3 regions of the Insulibacter thermoxylanivorax genome follow, and region 2 is predicted to be linked to each of the others. Evidence: predicted binding sites of a transcription regulator. Region 2 holds the regulator's gene; each other region holds the start of a gene.
The links. The regulator Rex, encoded in region 2, represses fermentation and respiration genes when NADH is low (regulators of the CRP and FNR family bind a similar motif). The targets are predictions, from matches to a motif close to TTGTGAAATATTTCACAA.

Region 1 (6,778 bases), on a different contig from region 2:
CAGGCTCAGGTTGGCGGCAGCGGCTGCAAGTAGGATGAAAAGGATGAAGACCAGAACCAAACCCTGCGTTAATCTGAGGACTTCTGGATTACGCAAGAGGTGCATGCGGTTCACCTGCCTCTGCCTTGTAGCCCAAACCGCGTACGGTGTGGATGAGCTTCGGATGCTGCGGATGATCTTCGATCTTATCTCTTAAGCGTTTGATGTATACCGTTAATGTGTTGTCATTTACAAATTCTCCGCCAAGATCCCACAGCTGTTCGAGGATCTGGCTGCGGGTCAGCACTTGTCCCATATGACTGGCAAGGGTAAGCAGCAATTTGTATTCCATCGCTGTCAGCATCACGTCTTCGCCGCGCTTCGTGACGCGTGCTTGGTCTGGATAGATCGAGACATCGCCAAGCACATAGATCGCCGGCCGACGGGGGTCCTGCGGCTGACTGCGGCGGAGGACGCTCTTGATGCGAGAGATGAGCTCGCGGACGCGGAAGGGCTTGGTTACATAATCATCTGCGCCCATATCCAGCCCCATGACGACATTGACTTCATCATCGCGGGCGGTAAGGAAGATGATGGGCGTATCACCCTTGCTGCGAATAGCGCGGCATAGATCGAAGCCCGTGCCGTCCGGCAGAGATATATCCAGAAGCACCAGGCTGTAGTCGATGCTGCGGATCGTCTCCATAGCTGTCGCCATATCATAGCGGACATCGACATCGAAGCCTTCCTGCTGCAGGCTGTATTCGATGCCCATGGCGATCGTCTTGTCATCTTCGACGACTAAGATTCGTTGATTCATATCGACACCTCACAGTGGTAGGGACGTACCCAGAACTAACCAGGCTTATTATATACCAATCAAAAGAGGATATCTTCAGCGCATTTCACAATACTGATGCTGCTGAGGATATCCTTTTAGCCAAAAAGTACCGACCGTACATCCGATCAGATGTCACTGTCGATATCTTCGTATATGCGGAGTTCGCGGCCGGCAAGTTTCTTGATTCGTTCTATGCAACCTTCAGCGGTTGGGGCCGTCGCCGTCTTGCCATTGACATAGGCGAAGGGCCGCAGTGCGCATAACTCGCAATTGTTTAAGCACTCTTCGTACATCACCGCGATTTCCGGATGCTCGGCTTCAAATTGCTCAAGCGCCGGCGTGTTCACGGCATTGCGGCTGCAGACTTCTACGATCACCAAACCGAGATTCAAGATGATCCCTCTCCTTGTGCCGCCGTTTGGCCGGTTGGCTTGCGTTTGATATGGTAGACGCATTTCTGATCGCCCTCTGCCAAACAGTCGCTGCGAGTCACTTCCGCATCGAGTAAGGATTCGAATAAGTTCTGTTCACAGGCGCAGGCATGGTTGTATCTGCCGGCGACTTGGAAGATTGGACAGTTGTATTCCGTAAGGATATATTCATCTTCGCCGGTGGCTTGCCACTGTACCATGTAGCCGTTCTCGTTCTGAATCTCGGAGAGTTCGGCGACTCGCTCCTTCAGCGTCTTCCCCGTGATCTTCTCCCGGTAACGCTGAAGAAGCGACTGCTGCCGAAGTTCGAACAGCCGATTCACCGTGGCGATCCCGGCATCCTGCTCTAATTCCGAGAGGAGGTCGAGGGCGATCGTGTGGTAGTTCTTCGGGAAGAAATCCTCCGCTTGTTCCGTCAACCGGTAGACTGCGGCGGGCCGTCCCATCGGCTGGCGAACGGTGGTCGATTCAATCAAGTTATCCCGCTCTAAGGTCGCGATATGACGACGCACGGCCATGCTTGTGATGCCGAGCTGTTCGCTGAGATCCTTCGCACTCAGTTCACCGTGGATCTTGAGCAAGTGCATGATCCTGTTACGGGTCGACATCTCTGTCTCATGCATAGGATCACCCCCTGTCTTCAAAAATAATCAAAACGCCGTCTGCAAACATCGGCTGATATGCTTGCACGGTCTTACTTATGCTTGGTACCTTATGTTGTCTGCATACTGTTCCTCAGCGGTTCATCAGCTGCTGATGGTCATGGTCTTCACAAGCTGTCGAGCAGTATCCGTGTTTGGTTTCCAAACAGTCATCGCAGACGAGATGCTGATGGTGGCAGGTGTCATCCGCACCGTCCAAGACGACCACATCCTCACGCTGCAGCCACGCATAGAACTCGCTTGGCCGCAGGCGTCCGCCCCCGTCGCGGTTCGGATCCAGCGGTCTATCGTAACGCAGTGTGACCAATTCCTTGCGATAACGGACGAACATTTTCTTAAACGCATGCGCATCGCTTGCATCGATCTTGAACACGATATCCTGAAACAGCGGATTGCTGCGCAGATCACGCATATACTGCTCCGTCTGTTCGATGCTTCCCGACAGTGTGCCGTTAATCCCTTCGTCCGCGATCAAGATGCGGCCCTTGATTCCGAGTTCTTTGCAGTAAGCCAGATGCTCTGCTGCGAAGCGCTCGGCATCGGGGATCAGGATATATTTGTAAAACAAAAGGACTCTAAAATTAGTCATAGGTGTCAATTACCTTTCTATAAGGTGTGGGATCGGATATACGCATGCGGTTCATTTAAAAATAGCGGAAGAAAAAGACGATCTTTCTCCTCCGCCCGCCGTATATCGAGATATTTAATTAACAATTAGTTTATCGGATAATCCCTACTTAGTCAACATAAAGGTTTATTAAGTAGAACAATGTGGAAGAACAGGATCTTGATTATACTGTAATTATGATATATGCTAACTTTATGTAATCTAATTGCGTTATAACTAGATGATGGGGATGTTGAGCAAGGGGTTTATCCTAAAATTAGGATAAATAGACGCTGCAATCAGGGTGATTTCTGCATTTTGACCAAAAATTAGGATAAAAGTGAAGAAAAGTTGGCGTTAACGGCGAGTTTTATACGAAATTTCGGATATCATCGCTCAGCAGCAGGTATGGTTTGAAGTTTTTATCCTAAATATCGGTTAAAACTTGCTGCCGGCAGGCAGACGGAGTAACAGTTAACAGCAGGCATAAAATGCATAAAGGTGGGTTCTATCCATGACGAAAATACATCCGAACATCGAAATGGGCGAAGTGAAGCTGCGGGTCAGCCAGCTGGAGCGTTCGATCGCATTCTATGAGGAGATCATCGGCATGCGCGTGCTCAGCCGCGGCGAAGGAATGGCGGAATTAGGGGCAGAAGAGGGCAAGACGCTGCTTGTGTTGGAGCAGATTCCGGATCCGTCGGTGAAGCGGCCGAGAAGAACGACGGGACTCTACCATTTTGCCGTGCTGCTGCCGACGCGGCGGGATCTGGGCGTCTTCCTGAAGCAGGTGATGGACAAGGGCATCGAGATCGGACAAGCGGATCACGCGGTTAGTGAAGCCTTATACATCTCGGATCCTGATGACCACGGGATCGAGATCTATCGGGACCGACCTCGCATCGAGTGGGAGTATCAGCCGAACGGGTATATTCATATGGTGACGGAACCGATTGATTGGCGCGGCTTGCTGCATGAAGCAGAAGGACACGAGTGGCATGGGCTTCCGGCTGGCACGAAGATCGGCCATGTGCATCTGCATGTGAATGATCTGAATGCGGCGAAGCGGTTCTACTGCGATCAGCTGGGCTTCGATATGATGTTGGACGGTTCGAGCGGCTGGGGCGCCTTGTTCATCGCTGCGGGCGGTTATCACCATCATCTCGGGCTGAATATCTGGGCCGGCGCGGGTGCGCCCAGACCGCCTGCAGGAAGTCCGGCTCTTGACTATTACACGATCCTGCTGCCCGATGAGACCGCTCTGCAGTCTCTGCTGGATCAGCTTCACCGCGCAGGGGTGGAGTGGTCGGAAGCGGCGGACGGCTGGTATCTGGAAGATCCGGCCGGCAATCGCATCAGGCTGAATGTGATGAATGCCGCCTAATGAGTCTGAGTGATGTTTGAAGGGCCTTCGTAAAGAACGGAGGTCTTTTTTTGTTGGATGGAAGGAGGAAGGGGCGGAGGTTAAAGGTTATTCGCAAGGGATTCCCCAAAAAGCTGTGCGAATTTTAACGATTAACCATAAAATTTGCAACAAAAAATGTACGATTTTCAGTGAATATGATAAATTATTGTGTATAATGTACTATGATAGAAAAACGATAAGACGAGGAAAAGAAGCAGGCTGAGGATAAGGAGAGAAATGACGCGATTCATTGTAGTATGATGATTCATTCAGATTCATTGGCTTGATGCCGGCTAAGTACTTCCAAGGAGAAGTACGCAGCTGATTGTGAAAAAATGAACAATTTTCCTAAGAATCGCATCTCTTCCCTGTCCGGCGATGTCTCTCAGAGCTAAAGAAGGAGGATCAGTCAGAATGGAAAACACAAAGAACCCCGAGCCAAAAAACTCGGAAGCAGCAGCTCAATCGGCGGGGAAAACGCTGCAACAAGATCTGCTTGAACAATTGATGAAGCCGGAAGTGCAATCTTCGCTGCAGACCTTGGTTGAACAATTGCCTAAGATCACCGAGATGATGACCACGATGACCAAAACCTACGATCTGCTGCAGACGGTTGCCAATGACCGCATCCTGCTCGACGATATGAAGGGCGGTTTCATGCAAGTCTTGAATCCGGTCAAGGACAAGGTGAAACATTATGCATCGGCTGCCATAGAGGCCGGAGACCGTGCGAAGAGCGATACCAGAACCATCGGTCTCTTCGATCTGGTCAAGATGCTGAAGGATCCGCAGGTCCAGAAGATGTTCCGTTTCCTGCAAGCATACATGAACGTGCTGTCCGAACGGGAACAACAACGCTAAGATTGAGGTGAACATAAGGATGAAAAAAATCTTAATCCTCGGCGGCGGCTACGGCGGATTGTTGACCGCTCTGACTGCACGCCGTTATCTGACGCCGGAACAAGCAGAGATTACATTAGTCAACCGATATTCGACGCACCAGATCATCACGGAACTGCATCGCCTCGCTGTAGGCAACCTGCATGAGAAAGCGGTGGCCCTGCCGCTTCATAAATTGCTCGAAGGAACCGATGTAGGCATCCGCGTGGACACGGTATCCGAGATCATCCCGGATGAGAAAGAGGTTAAACTGGCCAACGGCATGACCCTGACTTACGATTATCTGGTCATCGCGCTGGGCAGCGAGACGGCTTTTTTCGGCATCCCTGGACTGCAGGAGAACAGCTTCGTACTCAAATCCGTCGACGATGCCAAACGCATCCATCAGCATATCCTTCAGTCGATCGCGCGTTACGCCAAGACGAAGAACCCAGCGGACGCAACCTTCGTCATCGGCGGCGGCGGCTTAACAGGTATCGAATTGGTCGGCGAGATGGCCGATATGCTGCCAGAGCTGTGCGCCCAACATGGCATTGATTTTAATGAGGTGAAGCTTTATTGCGTAGAGGCCATGCCGACGATTCTGCGGGGCTTCCCGGAAGATCTGGTCGAGCGGGCGAAGACAAGCCTCGAAGCACGGGGAGTACGCTTCATACTCGGTCAGCCGATCACCGAGGTTGATGGGAATAAGGTTTCGCTCAAAGACGGTCAGATCATCGAAGCCGGAACCGTCGTATGGACAGGCGGTGTGCAGGGCAACAGCGTGGTTGCAAACAGCGGCATCGAGGTAAACCGCGGCCGGGCAACGGTGACACCGCACCTGCGATCAACGTCGCATCCGGAGATTTTCCTGGCGGGGGACAGTGCAGTCGTCATGAATCCGGAAGGCGTGCCTTATCCGCCGACGGCGCAGCTGGCTTGGCAGATGGGGGAGGCCGTCGGATATAACCTGTCCGCGGTGATCAAAGGCGGAGTGCTGAAGGAGTTCCAGCCGGTGTTCTCCGGAACGCTGGGCAGCTTGGGCCGCAAGGACGCCATCGGCACCATCGGCGCCAGCGGTCTTAAGCTAAAGGGCACGCCTGCTGCTCTGATGAAAGAAGCGAGCAATATCCGCTATCTGTCGCAGATTCGGGGCTTGTTCGCCCTGGCTTATTGATCACACATTGACCTTGTCAGCGGCGCGGGAGCCTGGCTGTGATTGCTAAGGATGGCTCGGGTTGCGGCGGGAATATTAAGCTTCAAGGGGTGAAGCGGTATGCGCGTCATAAGAGTCAGTCCTTCCGGGAATTGCAGCGTCAGGCTTCCAGGAAGGACGAAGTAATCACGCCGAAGGCGGAGAAGATGAGGAAACTTCCGCCCAGTTTGAATAAGATCAATAAGAATATCACCGACGACTGGTAAGGATAACCGGTTGCGTGGAACGCTTCGGGGATGATATTGACCCGTAGCAAGCCCTTCGATACAATCGATTGGGGTACAGCCCAGGGGGTTAAGGCTCCCTGGGTTTCGTATATTCGTATATTCGTGTGTTCGTGTATTTCGTGTATTTCGTGTATGGACAAATGCTGCTTTGCCTTGCGAAATCTTGGATTTGCTGAGATATGAGCAACAATCATAGGTGAAAAGGAGAAACGAACGATGCATCAGACCTATACACTGCGGGAGAAAATCCGGTTATTCCTGAAGTTGTTATGGCCGATCCTCATCACGCAGGTCAGCTACAATGCGATGACCGTCGTGGATACGATGATGACGGGGCGTGCAGGTACAGCTCAGCAGGCGGGGGTGGCCGTTGGATTTAACCTGTGGATGCCCATATCGATCGGGCTTGGCGGGATCATCCTAGCGATCTCGCCGATCATCGGGCAGCTGCTGGGAAGTGGAGAGCGCGAGAAGATCTCCCAGGCCGTCACGCAGGGCCTCTATGTCTCTCTGTTGATCAGCGTAGTTCTG
Region 2 (6,778 bases):
CATTGCGCGAGCCGGTACTGCGCCCGCCATAGAACATCTCTTCAGCGACGGCCCCCGCAAGAGAGATCATGATCTGCTCTTCCAGGTAAGTCCGCGTATACAGATATTGCTCCTTCTGCGGATTGTGACGGACGTAGCCAAGGGCTCCTCCGCGCGGACGCAGGGAGACTTGGGATACGGAGTTCGGACGCAGGAGTTCAGCCATCAGAGCATGACCCAATTCGTGCAGGGCGACGCGTTTTTTCTCTTCTCTGGTCGTCTCCCGGTCCGTCTGCTCTCCCAACATGACTTTGTCGATCGCCAGCGCCAGATGCTTCTGTTCGATCAGCTCAGAACCATCGCGCATCGCATAGATCGCCCCTTCGTTCATGACGCTCTCCAGCATCGCGCCGGAGAACCGGTAGGTCTCCTCGGCGATCTTGTCCAGATCGACATCATCCGCCAGCGGCTTATTCGCCGCGTGGATGGAGAGAATATGACGGCGGCCCTTCTTATCGGGCAGATCGACCTGAATATGCCGGTCGAAGCGTCCGGGGCGAAGCAAGGCGGGATCCAAGATCTCCTTGCGGTTGGTGGCAGCGATCACCATGATCCGCGGGGATTCCCCCGTATGGATGCCGTCCATCTCCGTCAGCAGTTGGTTCAGGGTCTGATCATATTCCTTGTGCTGACCGCCGTCCCGTTTGCCGCCGATCACATCGATCTCATCGATGAAGACGATTGCGCTTTCCTTGCCTTCCTTGTGGGCGCGGCTGCGCGCATCCTTGAACAGATCGCGGATCCGGCTCGCTCCGACACCGACATACATCTCGACGAATTCACTGCCGGAGGCCGCGATGAACACCGAGTCGGTATAATGGGCTGCCGCCTTGGCCAGCAAGGTCTTCCCTGTTCCGGGAGGGCCGGTCAGCAGGATCCCCTTGAGCGGCCGGATGCCCATCTTCTTGATCTCTTCATGCTTAATCAGAAAATCCATTGCTTCGATGATCTCCTGCTTGGCTCGATCCTGTCCGCCGATCTCATCGAAGCTGATCTTACTCGTGACTACGGCCCGTTTCGTCTTTTTCTCTGCGGCTGCGCCGATGCCGCCGCGTTGACGGAGCATCAACAACATCATCGTACCTATGAAGCCGACAAACAATAGCGGAACGATATTCACACCGATATAAGCTAAGAAAATCACCAATACTGGAATCGTACCGATCAGAATCTCCTTGCCGTATTTACTCACTGGTCCACACCCCCATCAGCGCGGGCATGCGTTCCAGCAAGACAAACTTCACATGATCTCCATCCACCAGCCGGATATAGACATAGGTGTCATCGATGGCCGTATCGATGCTCATCCCTGCAAGCTTGTTCGCTTCTAGGATCTTCGGCAGGTCGCTGTAACTTCTCTTCTCCATCACCTCAGCGACCTCGAAGAGCACCTGGGACCACCATTCATCCAAGCGCTCACTGGCATGATCGATGATATCGATTTTTAGATTCCTGCCGCCTATGGCATTAGCAGCCTCACGATGCAAGGCATCGATAACCCCGTGAAGATCCGCTTCTTTGTTGACGACAAGGCGCAGGTTCACGGCTCCTTGCGCGAACTCAACGGAAGCTTCTTCCACGCCGGGGAATTTCTTTGCGGTTTCTACGATTGGATTCTTCATTGCTACGCTATGATAAACAGACCATCCGCCAAACAAGACAAGCGAACTTACGGCGATACTTATGATGATAGGCGTGAGACGTAAATTCATCATCACGGCTCCTTTCTATATCACCTTCGATAAACTAGGATATATACGAATTATATTGATAGTAGTATATATCACAGTATATCACAGTCGCTTGCTGTCTGACGGATGTAAAGTGTGGAAGTCACCGGCCGAGGCGGAGTGTCTCGATCAACTTGCCGTCTTCGAAGCGTATGTAAGCATAGTAATAGATTTCGCCGTCAGGGTGCGGAACCTTGTAGTAGACTTCATAGCACAACTCGTCTTGCCAAACGCCCGGCGTCACACGAATGATCGACGCTAACGGGCTGCTGTTCAGAACGATCCGCCGCGTTTCATCCTCTGTGATTCCTTCCTCCAACGGTTTGACGATGGTTTGCTCTTCGGATACCCATACGATCTTCGCTTGTCCTTCCTCATCCATCCCTTGGATGATGAACCAGGGCTGCTCGCCGTTATAGGTTTCGGAGGACCATACTTCGATTAGCTGGCCGGCATAGACCGCCTCGCTGACGCTCATATCCCGCTGTTCCCAATACGATGCATGGATCGATACATACCAGCGATGTAAGAGGAAGAGAGCCAGAAGCACAAGGGTGACACTGCTGATGATGGCCGCCCGAATGGTACGGCGCCTGCTCTCTTCCCGCCATTCTTCCAATCTGCTTCTAGCCATTTAACCGTTCAAAGCATCTTGCCGCTTCCCAGCGGATCTGCTCTTCGTCCAGAGTCGTTAGTGCTCGATTCTTTAACAGCTGTCTGCCATCAACCCATACATCGGTAACATCATGTTGGGAAGCGGAATACACGATATGCGAAACCAGATCCGTATGCGGGATCATATGCGGTTGATCGATGTCAATGGCGATGATATCCGCTTTGCAACCGGGTTTTAAGAGTCCCACCTCATCAAGCCAGATCGACTCAGCGCCTGCGATCGTACCCATGCGAAGCGCCGTTAACGCCGGCACTACGGTCGGATCATACGTAACCCCTTTGTGCAGCAGTGCGGCCAACCGAATCTCCTCAAACATGTCCAAATTGTTGTTGCTGGCCGAGCTGTCAGTGCCCAAGGAGACTTTCACCCCGGCACGCAGCAGTTCCGGGACACGGGCGATGCCGCTTGCCAGCTTTAAATTGCTGCCAGGATTGTGGGAGACTCGCACATCATATTCAGCCAAGATGCTGATCTCCTCATCCGTCAGGTGGACGGCGTGAGCCAGCAGACAAGGCCTGTCGAACACACCGAGCTTCAGCAGATGCTCGACGGGTCTTGCGCCGTAATCCTTCACATTCTGTTCCACTTCCTTGATCGTCTCTGACATATGCGTATGGATGGGCAGATTCAGATCGCGGGAAGCCTCGACGAATTGTTCAATATAATCCGGCGGGCATGTATAAGGGGCATGCGGCGACAGCATCGTCGTGATCCGGCCATCGGCTTTGCCGTGCCATTCCTTTGCGAAGTTAACGGCATGCTGCAGCTTCGCCTGCTGCTCCTCCTTCGAGCACAGACCGATAACGCCCCGCGTCAAGACGGCGCGCATGCCCGACTCTTCCACAGCAGCGGCGATCACCTCCGTATGATCGTACATATCAACGAAGGTCGTCGTTCCGCCCTTGATCATCTCGACGATGGAGAGCAGCGAACCATAACGCACATCCTGTTCCGTGTACTTCGCTTCCATCGGCCACATATGATCTTCAAGCCATACTTGCAATGCCAGATCATCAGCATAGCCTCTTAGGAGAGACATCGGCGTGTGACCGTGGGTATTGACCAGGCCGGGCATGAACAGTTTCCCTTTGCCGCTGATCGTCTCATCCGCCTGCCAATCTTCCGGCGCCTGCCCGCCGACTTGAATGATCCGGTCATCCTCGATCAGCAGATCACCGGAGGCATACAAGTTCTGTTCATCCATCGTTAGATACAGCCCATCTTTGATCCTTATACGCAAAGCTCCCTACCTCCTGACTATTCTTCCTCTTACAAGTAATCCCAGAACTCACTCCAGATAATATGCCAAGCTTAACAGATCTGCTGTAAAATCTGCATAATGCACCCGGATGTGCTCGGGCACTTTAATGATCGTCGGCGCAAAGTTCAGGATCCCCTCAATGCCTGCCTCAACCAATTGATCAGCGACGTTCTGCGCCTCCGATGCAGGCACGGTGATGATCCCTACCCGGATGTTCTCGGCTCTAATCTTCTCATGCATCTGACTGAGCGGCAGTACAGTCAGATGATTAATCGTCTGGCCGATTTTGTCTGGATGATTATCGAAGACCGCTTGGATCTTCATATTGTCCTTCTGATACATATTGTAGTTGCAGAGGGCAACCCCCAGATTACCCGCCCCGATCAGCGCCACATTGATCGTCTGATCAAGCTTTAAGATCTGCCGGATCTTCTCGATCAAATAACTGACATCATAACCTATCCCCTTCTTGCCGAACTCTCCGAAGTACGCTAGATCCTTGCGGATCTGAGCCGGATTGAGATCAAGCCGATTGCCCAGTTCCTGAGATGACACCGTTTGAACATTTCTCATGCTCAGCTCATTCAGATAGCGAAGGTAGATCGGCAAACGACGCACGACGGTTTCGGATATTTTGAGCGAAGACTTCATACTACCCCTTCCCTTCATCGTCAAGTATATGAAGACTGCAGCCACTCTCGAATACGTGCGGCCATGTCAGCAGCAGCGGATTGCTCCATACGCGGTTTAGGCAGCGATCGCAAGAAATATTTGCCATACTGCGTATCGATCACTCGAGTATCATACACGACAACGATTCCTCTGTCATTAACCGTGCGCACAAGCCTGCCGAAGCCTTGCTTGAACTGGATAACCGCCTGCGGTACGGAATATTTCATGAATGGATTCATGTTGCGGCTCTTCATATATTCGCTCTTCGCTTCCACATAAGGGTGATTCGGCGGCTGGAAAGGCAGTCTGACGATCGCCAGAACGCTTAACGCATCACCCGGGATATCCACCCCTTCCCAGAAGCTGGAGGTGCCAAGCAGCACGCATTTGGGCGTTTCTTGGAACATGCGAATCAGCTTGCTGCGGTTTGTGCTCTCGATTCCCTGTCCAAGCACCTGCATATGGTGCTGGGTCAGGCGGTTCTTGAGCTCACCGTGCACTTGCCGCAGCATCTTGTACGAGGTGAAGAGCACCATCATCCTGCCTTCGCTGACCAGCGAGATCTCAGCCAGCGAACGAACCAGCATCTCGAGGAAGCGATTGTCGGCGTGTGAACCGCGTATGCTTGGAAAATCCCGCGGGATCAAGACAAGTGCCTGTTCATCATAACGGAACGGCGAAGGGAGCTGGACCGTCTTCACCTGTCCTTCGTCATGGGCTTCCTTAAGTCCTAGCTGTTCAACCACATAATCAAAGGTTTGATTAACGGACAAGGTGGCAGAGGTCAGCACGACGCTCTCCTTCTGATCGAATAACTGGTCCTTGAGCAGCTCACTCACATCGATCGGCACGCTCATGAACGACAGCGAGCGATGCTTGTAGAAGGCATTCGCCTCAATCCAGTAAACATAATTAGGATCATCAAGCTGGATCAAGAAGCGCAGGTGGTCTCGGATTTTCACAAGGTTCACGATATTGCCGCTGAGGTCCGTGACCGCACTCTGCAGATTGTAACTGCTCTCAGCTTCCTTCATCCCCGCTGCTACCTTCTCCAGCTTGCGGCAGATGTCCGTTAATTTCATATAGATATTGTCCTCTATATTTACGCAATCATCCCAGTTTCCAGGAAGCTGCTCTTTCTTCAAGCGCAAGACCATGCTGTTGTCCCCTTGGGAAGTGCCGGCGGTTCTCTCCGCAGCTTCGTAGAGAATTCCGGACAAGTGCTCCCAGTCCTGCTTGACCTCATGAATCACCGGGATCAATGTCTCAAGCTGCTCGGCCCATGCCTGACCTTGTTCATGGCCGCTCGCCGCCAGTTGCTCGATCAGCGGATAGATCGCCCCTGATCTCGCATCCTTCACAAGCCAGTTCAAGGGGTTCAAGAAGGAATAGTAGCTGATCTCGATCCCCATATGTTTACTGGCCGTCTGTTCGAAATGATGAGCTTCATCGATGACAAGCAGATCATAATGGGGGATAATCCGGTTCTCCGCCCGGACATCGGTCAGCAGCATCGAATGGTTGGTGATGAGGATATCCGCCTGCGCCGCTTCATTGCGCGACCGATGATAATAGCATCTCCTAAACCATGGGCAGGCGCGGTTCAAACAAGAATTGGTGTCACTTTCCACCGTTCGCCAGAATTCCTTGCCGCGGGGGTTCAGGTGCAGTTCTTCATCATCCCCGGCTTCCGTCTCCCCAAGCCATACGAGGATCTGAGCAGCGGCGATATAATGATCTCGGCTGTCATAATCACGTTGGGTTAGGCGCTGCTCAAACTTGCGCAAGCACAGATAATGGTTCCTGCCTTTGAGGAGTGCAGCTTTGAACGGGTAAGGCGAGATTTCCATGAGCAGCGGAAGATCACGCTGCCGGAGCTGCTCCTGCAGATTGATCGTATGCGTGCTGACAACGACGCGCCGCTCCTGGGACAAGCTCGTATATAGAGCAGGCAGCAGATAGGCCAGGGATTTGCCCGTGCCCGTTCCCGCTTCGATGAGCAGATGTTTGCTGTCCTGGAAGGCATCGTATACCTCGCGAATCATCGTCTCCTGCTCTTCCCTCTCCTCATAAAGCGCGAAGGAACGCTTGAGTCTCTGCTTAACGAGTTCGTAAAATTCTTCGAAGCTCAGGTCAAGAAGGACCTGCTCTGCTTCCTCTTCCCCGTCTCCCTCTCCGGCCTCCGTCCAATCGCCCGCCTTCAGATGCAGCTGGCGGAAATAGGTTCCCTCATCCATCTCCAAGTCTTGACTCATCTCACGCACGAACCTGTACTGATCGATCAAGAAGTGCAGATCGGCAAGGTCGCTGCGTCCCGCAAGCAACGAAGATAACCGCTGCAGTGTAAGCAGCGGCAGGCGGTTCAACCTGTCCAGGCATAGAAGCCATACCTTCGCCGTA
Region 3 (6,778 bases), on a different contig from region 2:
CACCTTGATCCTCTTCGGTGCCCTGTTCGCTGTCGTCCTCATCGCGGCCTTCTATATCAGCTCCGTGAACTCGGATACACCGGCTTCAGCGGCGGCGAGTACCGCGGAATACCACATCGCAGTCATCGAATTCGAAGGCAAAACCAAACAAGGTCAAGAATACGAGATATACCGGTTCGATCCGGGGACGATCTACGTTCAGCACGGACAGCAAGTGACCTTGAATTTTCACGGTGTTCACGGAGCGCAGCATCCCTTCATCATCGAAGGTTATAACATCCAGGATACCGTGAAGAAAGGGGAAACCACCTCCGTACAATTCACCGCCGACCGCAAGGGGACGTTCCGCATCATCTGCATCGCTCATGATGAGCACACCAGCCATGTACCGATGATCGGCTACCTCGTGGTGAACTGATCTTCCCGCAGGCAGTAGCCGCCTCTTCCCCCCATGCATAAACATGTAAGGAGAGGAGGCGTTGGTCATCTTGCAGAAATTCCCGAAGGAGAAACACGCGGCACCTCTGCCCACAGCCCGCGGCATTCGGCGTGCATGCAACAAGGAGCTCTATCGAACGATCAAGCGTCTGAAGATCTACGTCCCGCCTGGGAAGGCAGCTGAAGCAGAGAAACTCTACTTCCGCAAGGTCGTCGGCAATCTGCTCTGGATCCATGAGAACGGAAGCAATCGCAAGCTGCTGGCCGATTGGTTCGATGAAGAGGTCGCCGGTGAGATCGCTGCATTATGGAATATCGATAAGGAAGCGTTAAGCCGGGCATTCCGGGATGCGTTCGGCGGTTGATGTGTGTTACAATGATGCATAAATTCACGGTGACGGCCATGACTTCTCTTAAGACCGGACCTGGCGAAGGAATCATGGCCGCAGGATTCTTTGAAGCATACGTCGACAGGAGGTCAAGATCATGTGCGGGAGATTCACACTAACGGTTTCGGAGGAGGAATGGGTGAACTTCTTCTATGTCCAATCGGTCAATCTGAGATTCGAACCCCGCTACAACATCGCTCCCGGTCAGCAGATCGCAGCGATCATCGCCGATGATGAAGGGCGCCGCCGGGCCGGTCCGCTTCGCTGGGGATTGGTTCCGTCCTGGGCAGTCGATGAGAAGATCGGCTACAAGATGATCAATGCACGCGCAGAGACGATCCACGAGAAGCGCTCTTTCCGCGAGCCGCTGGTGAGGAAGCGCTGCTTGATTCCTGCGGACGGCTTCTATGAGTGGAAGAAAACACCGGACGGAAAACAGCCCCTCCGCATCATGCTGAAGAGCAGACCACTGTTCGCCATGGCCGGCATCTATGATACATGGACAAGCCCCGATGGCAAGGTTCTCCACACCTGTTCGATCATCACCACCGCACCTAACGAATTCATGGCTGAGATCCACGACCGCATGCCCGTTATTCTGCCCCGCGAGGCGGAATCAGCCTGGCTGGATCGAGATCTGCAGTCGATCCCGGAGCTCCTGTCCCTGCTGAAGTCTTATCCCGCAGAGGACATGCAGGCATATCCCGTTCACCCGCAAGTCGGCAACGTGGCGAATGACACGCCCGCTTGCATCGAAGAATATAAGGTGCCGGATAACGACGCCGGTGGGGACGGCGAACAGTTGACGCTTTTCTAAACTACTATCTCACTGTCTGAAGAACCTTTCCCCAATTCTCCGACTAATCCGGCAATGACTCATCCCGTCACTTGACGCATATAGACGAACACGATACCATATGGGGAGTATACGGGAAGGAGGCCATTCCTTGACTCTGCAGCCTCCTTAAGGAAAGGATGGACATGATGGATCTGAACCAAAGATCGTTAGAGAACGTGCAGTATATGATCGATCGCATGATCACCAAATTAAAAATGGCCACAGCCATCGGCATGAACGCCGAATCCTTCGATCTCGACCGATATGAGGACATTCGCGACATTTATGAACTGGTGATGAGCAAAGATCACTTCAGCATCAACGAGATGGAAGCCATCGTCAGCGAACTCGGCCAGCTGCGCAAGGCTTAGTATCGTATGGATCGAGGCGGATTCGCGTGGCCTGCGCACGCGGATTCGCATGACCCGCGCAGCACGTATGCGCGGATTTTTGTATGATTATTAGGACAAAACACCCGGACGAACCTGCCGACTGCTTGCTTTTATTCGAATTTTTAGGACAAAACCCTGCGGAAAACACCGCATTCTTCCAACTTTTGTGCGAATTTTAGGTCAAAACCCGCCAACGACACCATCATCCTACCATGTTTTGTCCGATTTTTACGTCAAAACTATCGACCCACCCAGCATCCAGATCACATTTATCCTAAATATAGGATAAAATCGCAACACCCCATCCACATGGTCACACTATCTCCGTGCTAACTGTTCCTGTGCCAGGCGGATCATCTCTCTGACCATCGTTCCGCCGATCCGGCCGCCAACCCTGCCTGCATCTTCCGTACTCAGATTGCCGTTATAGCCGGGCTGGAGGTTGATTCCGAGTGTTCTGGCCACTTCATACTTCACATTCTCCGGCCTCTGCGGATCCACTGGAAACCCTGCATCACGCATCACGCGTGCTTGGAACTGAGCCATCTGCGCCCTGGCCTCGGGCACTATAGGTGTACGTCTTCTGCGTCTGGCCAACGTTCATCCCTCCTTTTTTGCTTCTAGGATGCCGCGGCAAAGCATAAGACATTCACGCTCCAAGGGGCTTTAAGCCTCATACAAGGTCTGAGCGATCACCTGAACCATCCATCTAACGAGACGCAAGCCCCGCCTATCCCTCATCTTCTTCCAATTCCCACCTGACCGTGAGATGTTGATTGATATAATCGCGAATGATCATCTCTACAGCCGCTTCTTTCTCTTCCTCGCTCAGCGGCTCGAATTTATCCGGATTAAGATCTATCACCGCCTGACGGATCTCTTCCTCTCCCCAATAGACATTCAGTGCAAGTTTCATCCGTTCTGCCCCCTTCCAGCTTATCCCTGCATTATATCACAGTCTCCATGCCCGCAAAATGCATCATTCCTTTACAAAACATTATAAATCCTGCATCAAATATCAACATCTTTTGCAGGAGTTTTTGCTATAATACGATTGAAGTTTGTGCATCTGATCACCTGTGTTTCAGATGAATTCAGCGCAGTCTACATACCAAGGAGTGAGTGCTGCATGTTAAACTTTACGTTTCAGAACCCCACCAAGATCATCTTCGGGAAGGGGACTGTCAGTCAACTAGCCGAACAAGTGAAGCCCTTCGGAACGAGAGTCCTTCTCGTATACGGCGGGGGAAGCATCAAAAGAACCGGTCTCTATGACAAGGTAATCGAACAGCTCAAGAGCATCGATGCCGCGGTCTTCGAACTGCCTGGTGTTGAGCCGAATCCCCGTGTTACGACCGTTCGCAAAGGGATCGACATCTGCCGGAAGGAAGATGTTCAGCTCATTCTGGCGGTCGGCGGGGGAAGCGTCATCGATGCGGCCAAGGCGATCGCCGTTGGAGTACCTTATGAAGGAGACGTATGGGATTTCTTCGAGCGCAAGGCGCAGCCAGCGTCTGCTCTGCCGCTCGGCACCATCCTCACCTTATCTGCGACGGGTTCCGAAGCGAACGGGAACTTCGTCATCAGCAACTGGGAATTGAAATTAAAACGCGGTTCCGGCAGCCAGCACGCTTATCCGAGATTCTCGATCCTCGATCCCGAACTCACCTACACGGTGCCGCGCGAGCATGTCGTTAACGGAATCGTCGATATGATGAGCCACGTCTTCGAGCAATATTTCAGCAAGACGCCGAATACGCCGCTGCAAGAACGCTTCTGTGAATCCATCCTGCAGACGGTCATCGAAAATGCCGAAACCGCCCTTGCCAAGCCAACGGATTACGATGCGCGGGCGAATATCATGTGGTGCGGAACGATGGCCTTAAACGGCGGACAGATCAGCCTCGGCATGCAGGGAGATTGGGCGACGCACGAGATCGAACACCAGGTCAGCGCTATCTATGATATTGCACACGGCGCCGGACTTGCGATCATCTTCCCGAACTGGATGAAGTACGTCTACAAGGAACGCGTTGATCGTTTCGTCCAATACGCAACCCGTGTATGGAACATCGATCCGGCCGGCAAGAGCGATGAGGAAGTTGCACTGGCCGGCATCGAAGCCACCCGCGAGTTCTTCACCCGCATCGGTGCTCCTGCAACGCTGTCCGACGTCGGCATCGGCGATGAACATCTCGATCAGATGGCCGCAGAAGCCGTAAGGTTCGGTCCAATCGGCCAATTCAAAGAGCTGCACCAAGAAGATGTTAAGGAGATCCTTCGCATGAGTTTGTAAAGCAGCTCAAGTAAAGCAGCAAGCAAAAGGCTGGGTCCGCCCCATGGGCGAATCCAGCCTTTTCTTGTTTACAGGATGCGTATTGTTAGGATTCTGATTATTCGTCGGATTGACCTTTATTGGGCTTTGATTTTTTGCCCTCAACATAGTCCCACGGCGTGCCCAGCTTGAGGAGTGCCCAGCGGTCCAACCCGTACCAGCCCGCCACCTTCCAGGCCAGCACGATCCACGTCGCCAAGATGAACAGCAGCGGGTTCGAGCTGAGCGTCCCAGCGAACAAGAAGCTGACATTCATCAGTGCACCGAAGAAGGCTGCGATTCCCGTCAACAGTCCGAGGATCAAGCCCAGTCCTACAGCAATCTCACCGAAGACCACCAGATAAGAGAAGATCGCCGCATTCGGCAGCACCACATGTTCCAGAAATGCCGCATACCAGCCTGAAACATCTGCACCTGCTTCTGCTTTCGCCAGGGCGCCGTTTACAAACCCGCGGATCGCCGCCCCTGCTTCACTGCCTGTCCAAGCCTCGCTGCCGAACTTGCCAAGACCCGCCTTAAGCCACACATACCCCAGATACAAGCGGATGATCAGCCAGATCCAAGCGGATTTGGTACTGCTGAACAGAAACATCGAGACCGGATTTTCCTTGACGATGATGTAGTCTCCTTTGCGCACTACGGATTTCGCCTTTGCCATGATCACACTCTCCTCGTCTTTCCAAGATTGTCTAATTGTCTAATTTCACTGCTATCATAACACAGTGAAATCGTGCAGAAAATGTCGAAGTGATGTTCACATAATTGTGAAATTTATCACATTCACATTTTCCAATATCTATGTTATAGTAAAAGTGTAACAAAGATCACTAACAAAAGTCACGCCAACATCGTGATCTAAGTTACAAACCATCGCAGAGAGGAGTCGATCGGCATGAAGCACTTCCATTGGTTGAATCCTTGGAATCGGGGAAACATATCGTCCCTGATCTGCTGCCGAACTTTTTATTCCTGGGATTGTGAATTTTTTCACTCATATCTGTGAATTAAATCACAATTATTGATTTCTTTCGATCAAACCCTTAGTAAATAATGATTAGGAGATGATGATCATGGTCAAATTCTTAAGAGAAAACATATACGCAGCCGGCATCTTGCTGATCCTTCGCGTCTATCTCGGTTGGAGCTGGTTGACGGCCGGCTGGAACAAACTGATCGGCGGGTTCAATGCAGAAGGGTATCTGAAAAATGTCATAGCTAATCCCGTCATGAAGGGCGATGAAGTGATCTATCCGACTTATACAGCATTTTTGGAACATTTCGCTCTTCCGAACGTGAAACTCATCAACTTCTTGATCCCTGTCGGTGAGTTTCTGGTAGGCTTAGGTTTAATCCTGGGCGCTCTCACTGCCGCTGCCGCCTTCTTCGGACTCCTGATGAACTTCATGTTCCTCTTTGCCGGCACCATCAGCACCAATCCATGGATGGTCCTGATCGGCGGCATCATCTTCATGGCCGGTCACCATGCAGGACGGTTCGGCATCGACTATTACCTCATGCCGTTCCTAAGGAAGGTTTTCGCTCGCAAGGGGAAAACAGCAGCCAATCAAGACACCGCGGTCAAACCCGGCACCCGTCCTGCCGTGTAATACACCATCGTTGTATAATTAAGCAGTCCCTGGGGAGTCAAACTCCTAAGGGACTGCTTGACTGTATGGCTGCTTCATGATCTTCCGCTCCTCATTCCTACTCGCCTATAATCACCCTCACCTGCACCAGATCGATGATCCGTCCATCCCTCGCACTTCGGGCATATACCCATAGCTCTCCCGACGAAGTTGTCGGCTGGCGCTCATACCGCAAAGCAGATGAGAAGGTGCCGAATGCCGGCGCCCCTTCAGAAACCAACAAGGTTTTCTCTGAGATGACGGATTGTCGGTTATCATCGATTAATTGATAATGGATCACCGCTTCAAAAGCCCTGGCGATCCCTTCCAAGGCTTGACCGGGCATGATCCGTGAACCGGGCAGCGGCACGCGAACAAGGATATTGCGGGACGCGGGCAGCGGGATGATCAGTTCATAATCCTCGTAGAGCAGATCAGGTGAGAAACCAGGCCGGTTGGCATTGGCCTGGATGATCGCGTTCATCGGCACCCCCAACTCCCTCGAGATCGAGTAGAGGGACTGCCCGCGTTCCACACTGTAGATGAAGGCCGGCACCTCCAACGGGAGATCGGCATAGATGAGATTTATATTGGTGATCTGCGGGTTGAGGCCGGCGAGAATATCCGGGGTGACGGAGAAACGCAGGCCGATCGTATACAGGCTGTCGCCTGGATTGACGATATAGGTAATCTCTTGCCGCTGTCCGATCCCCGTCTCCGGAATCAGCAGCACCTGACCGGGATAGATCAATCCCGGGTCT

Region 1: the regulator Rex is predicted to act here: its motif matches at 4,251-4,268, upstream of PRECH8_RS12480 (helical membrane plugin domain-containing protein).
Region 3: the regulator Rex is predicted to act here: its motif matches at 5,155-5,172, upstream of PRECH8_RS05930 (DoxX family membrane protein).

Annotation. Positions count from the first base shown of each region.
Region 1 covers NZ_BMAQ01000039.1:4,073-10,850, reverse strand. The annotation lists gene PRECH8_RS12510 (sensor histidine kinase) at 1-105, opposite strand, end outside; gene PRECH8_RS12505 (response regulator transcription factor) at 89-799, opposite strand; gene PRECH8_RS12500 (YuzB family protein) at 946-1,212, opposite strand; gene PRECH8_RS12495 (helix-turn-helix transcriptional regulator) at 1,209-1,874, opposite strand; partial or broken gene PRECH8_RS12490 (rhodanese-like domain-containing protein) at 2,095-2,502, opposite strand; gene PRECH8_RS12485 (VOC family protein) at 3,035-3,904, shown strand; gene PRECH8_RS12480 (helical membrane plugin domain-containing protein) at 4,340-4,786, shown strand; gene PRECH8_RS12475 (NAD(P)/FAD-dependent oxidoreductase) at 4,806-5,981, shown strand; gene PRECH8_RS12470 (hypothetical protein) at 6,020-6,226, shown strand; gene PRECH8_RS12465 (MATE family efflux transporter) at 6,464-6,778, shown strand, end outside.
Region 2 covers NZ_BMAQ01000001.1:214,602-221,379, reverse strand. The annotation lists gene PRECH8_RS01110 (AAA family ATPase) at 1-1,231, opposite strand, end outside; gene PRECH8_RS01105 (hypothetical protein) at 1,224-1,661, opposite strand; gene PRECH8_RS01100 (cell wall elongation regulator TseB-like domain-containing protein) at 1,873-2,403, opposite strand; gene PRECH8_RS01095 (amidohydrolase) at 2,396-3,649, opposite strand; gene PRECH8_RS01090 (redox-sensing transcriptional repressor Rex) at 3,734-4,357, opposite strand; gene dinG (ATP-dependent DNA helicase DinG) at 4,378-6,778, opposite strand, start outside.
Region 3 covers NZ_BMAQ01000008.1:88,828-95,605, reverse strand. The annotation lists gene PRECH8_RS05965 (cupredoxin domain-containing protein) at 1-418, shown strand, start outside; gene PRECH8_RS05960 (dehydrogenase) at 489-803, shown strand; gene PRECH8_RS05955 (SOS response-associated peptidase) at 925-1,644, shown strand; gene PRECH8_RS05950 (DUF1128 domain-containing protein) at 1,812-2,036, shown strand; gene PRECH8_RS05945 (alpha/beta-type small acid-soluble spore protein) at 2,376-2,654, opposite strand; gene PRECH8_RS05940 (hypothetical protein) at 2,788-2,973, opposite strand; gene PRECH8_RS05935 (iron-containing alcohol dehydrogenase) at 3,187-4,353, shown strand; gene PRECH8_RS05930 (DoxX family membrane protein) at 4,451-5,050, opposite strand; gene PRECH8_RS05925 (DoxX family membrane protein) at 5,463-5,999, shown strand; gene PRECH8_RS05920 (LysM peptidoglycan-binding domain-containing protein) at 6,097-6,778, opposite strand, start outside.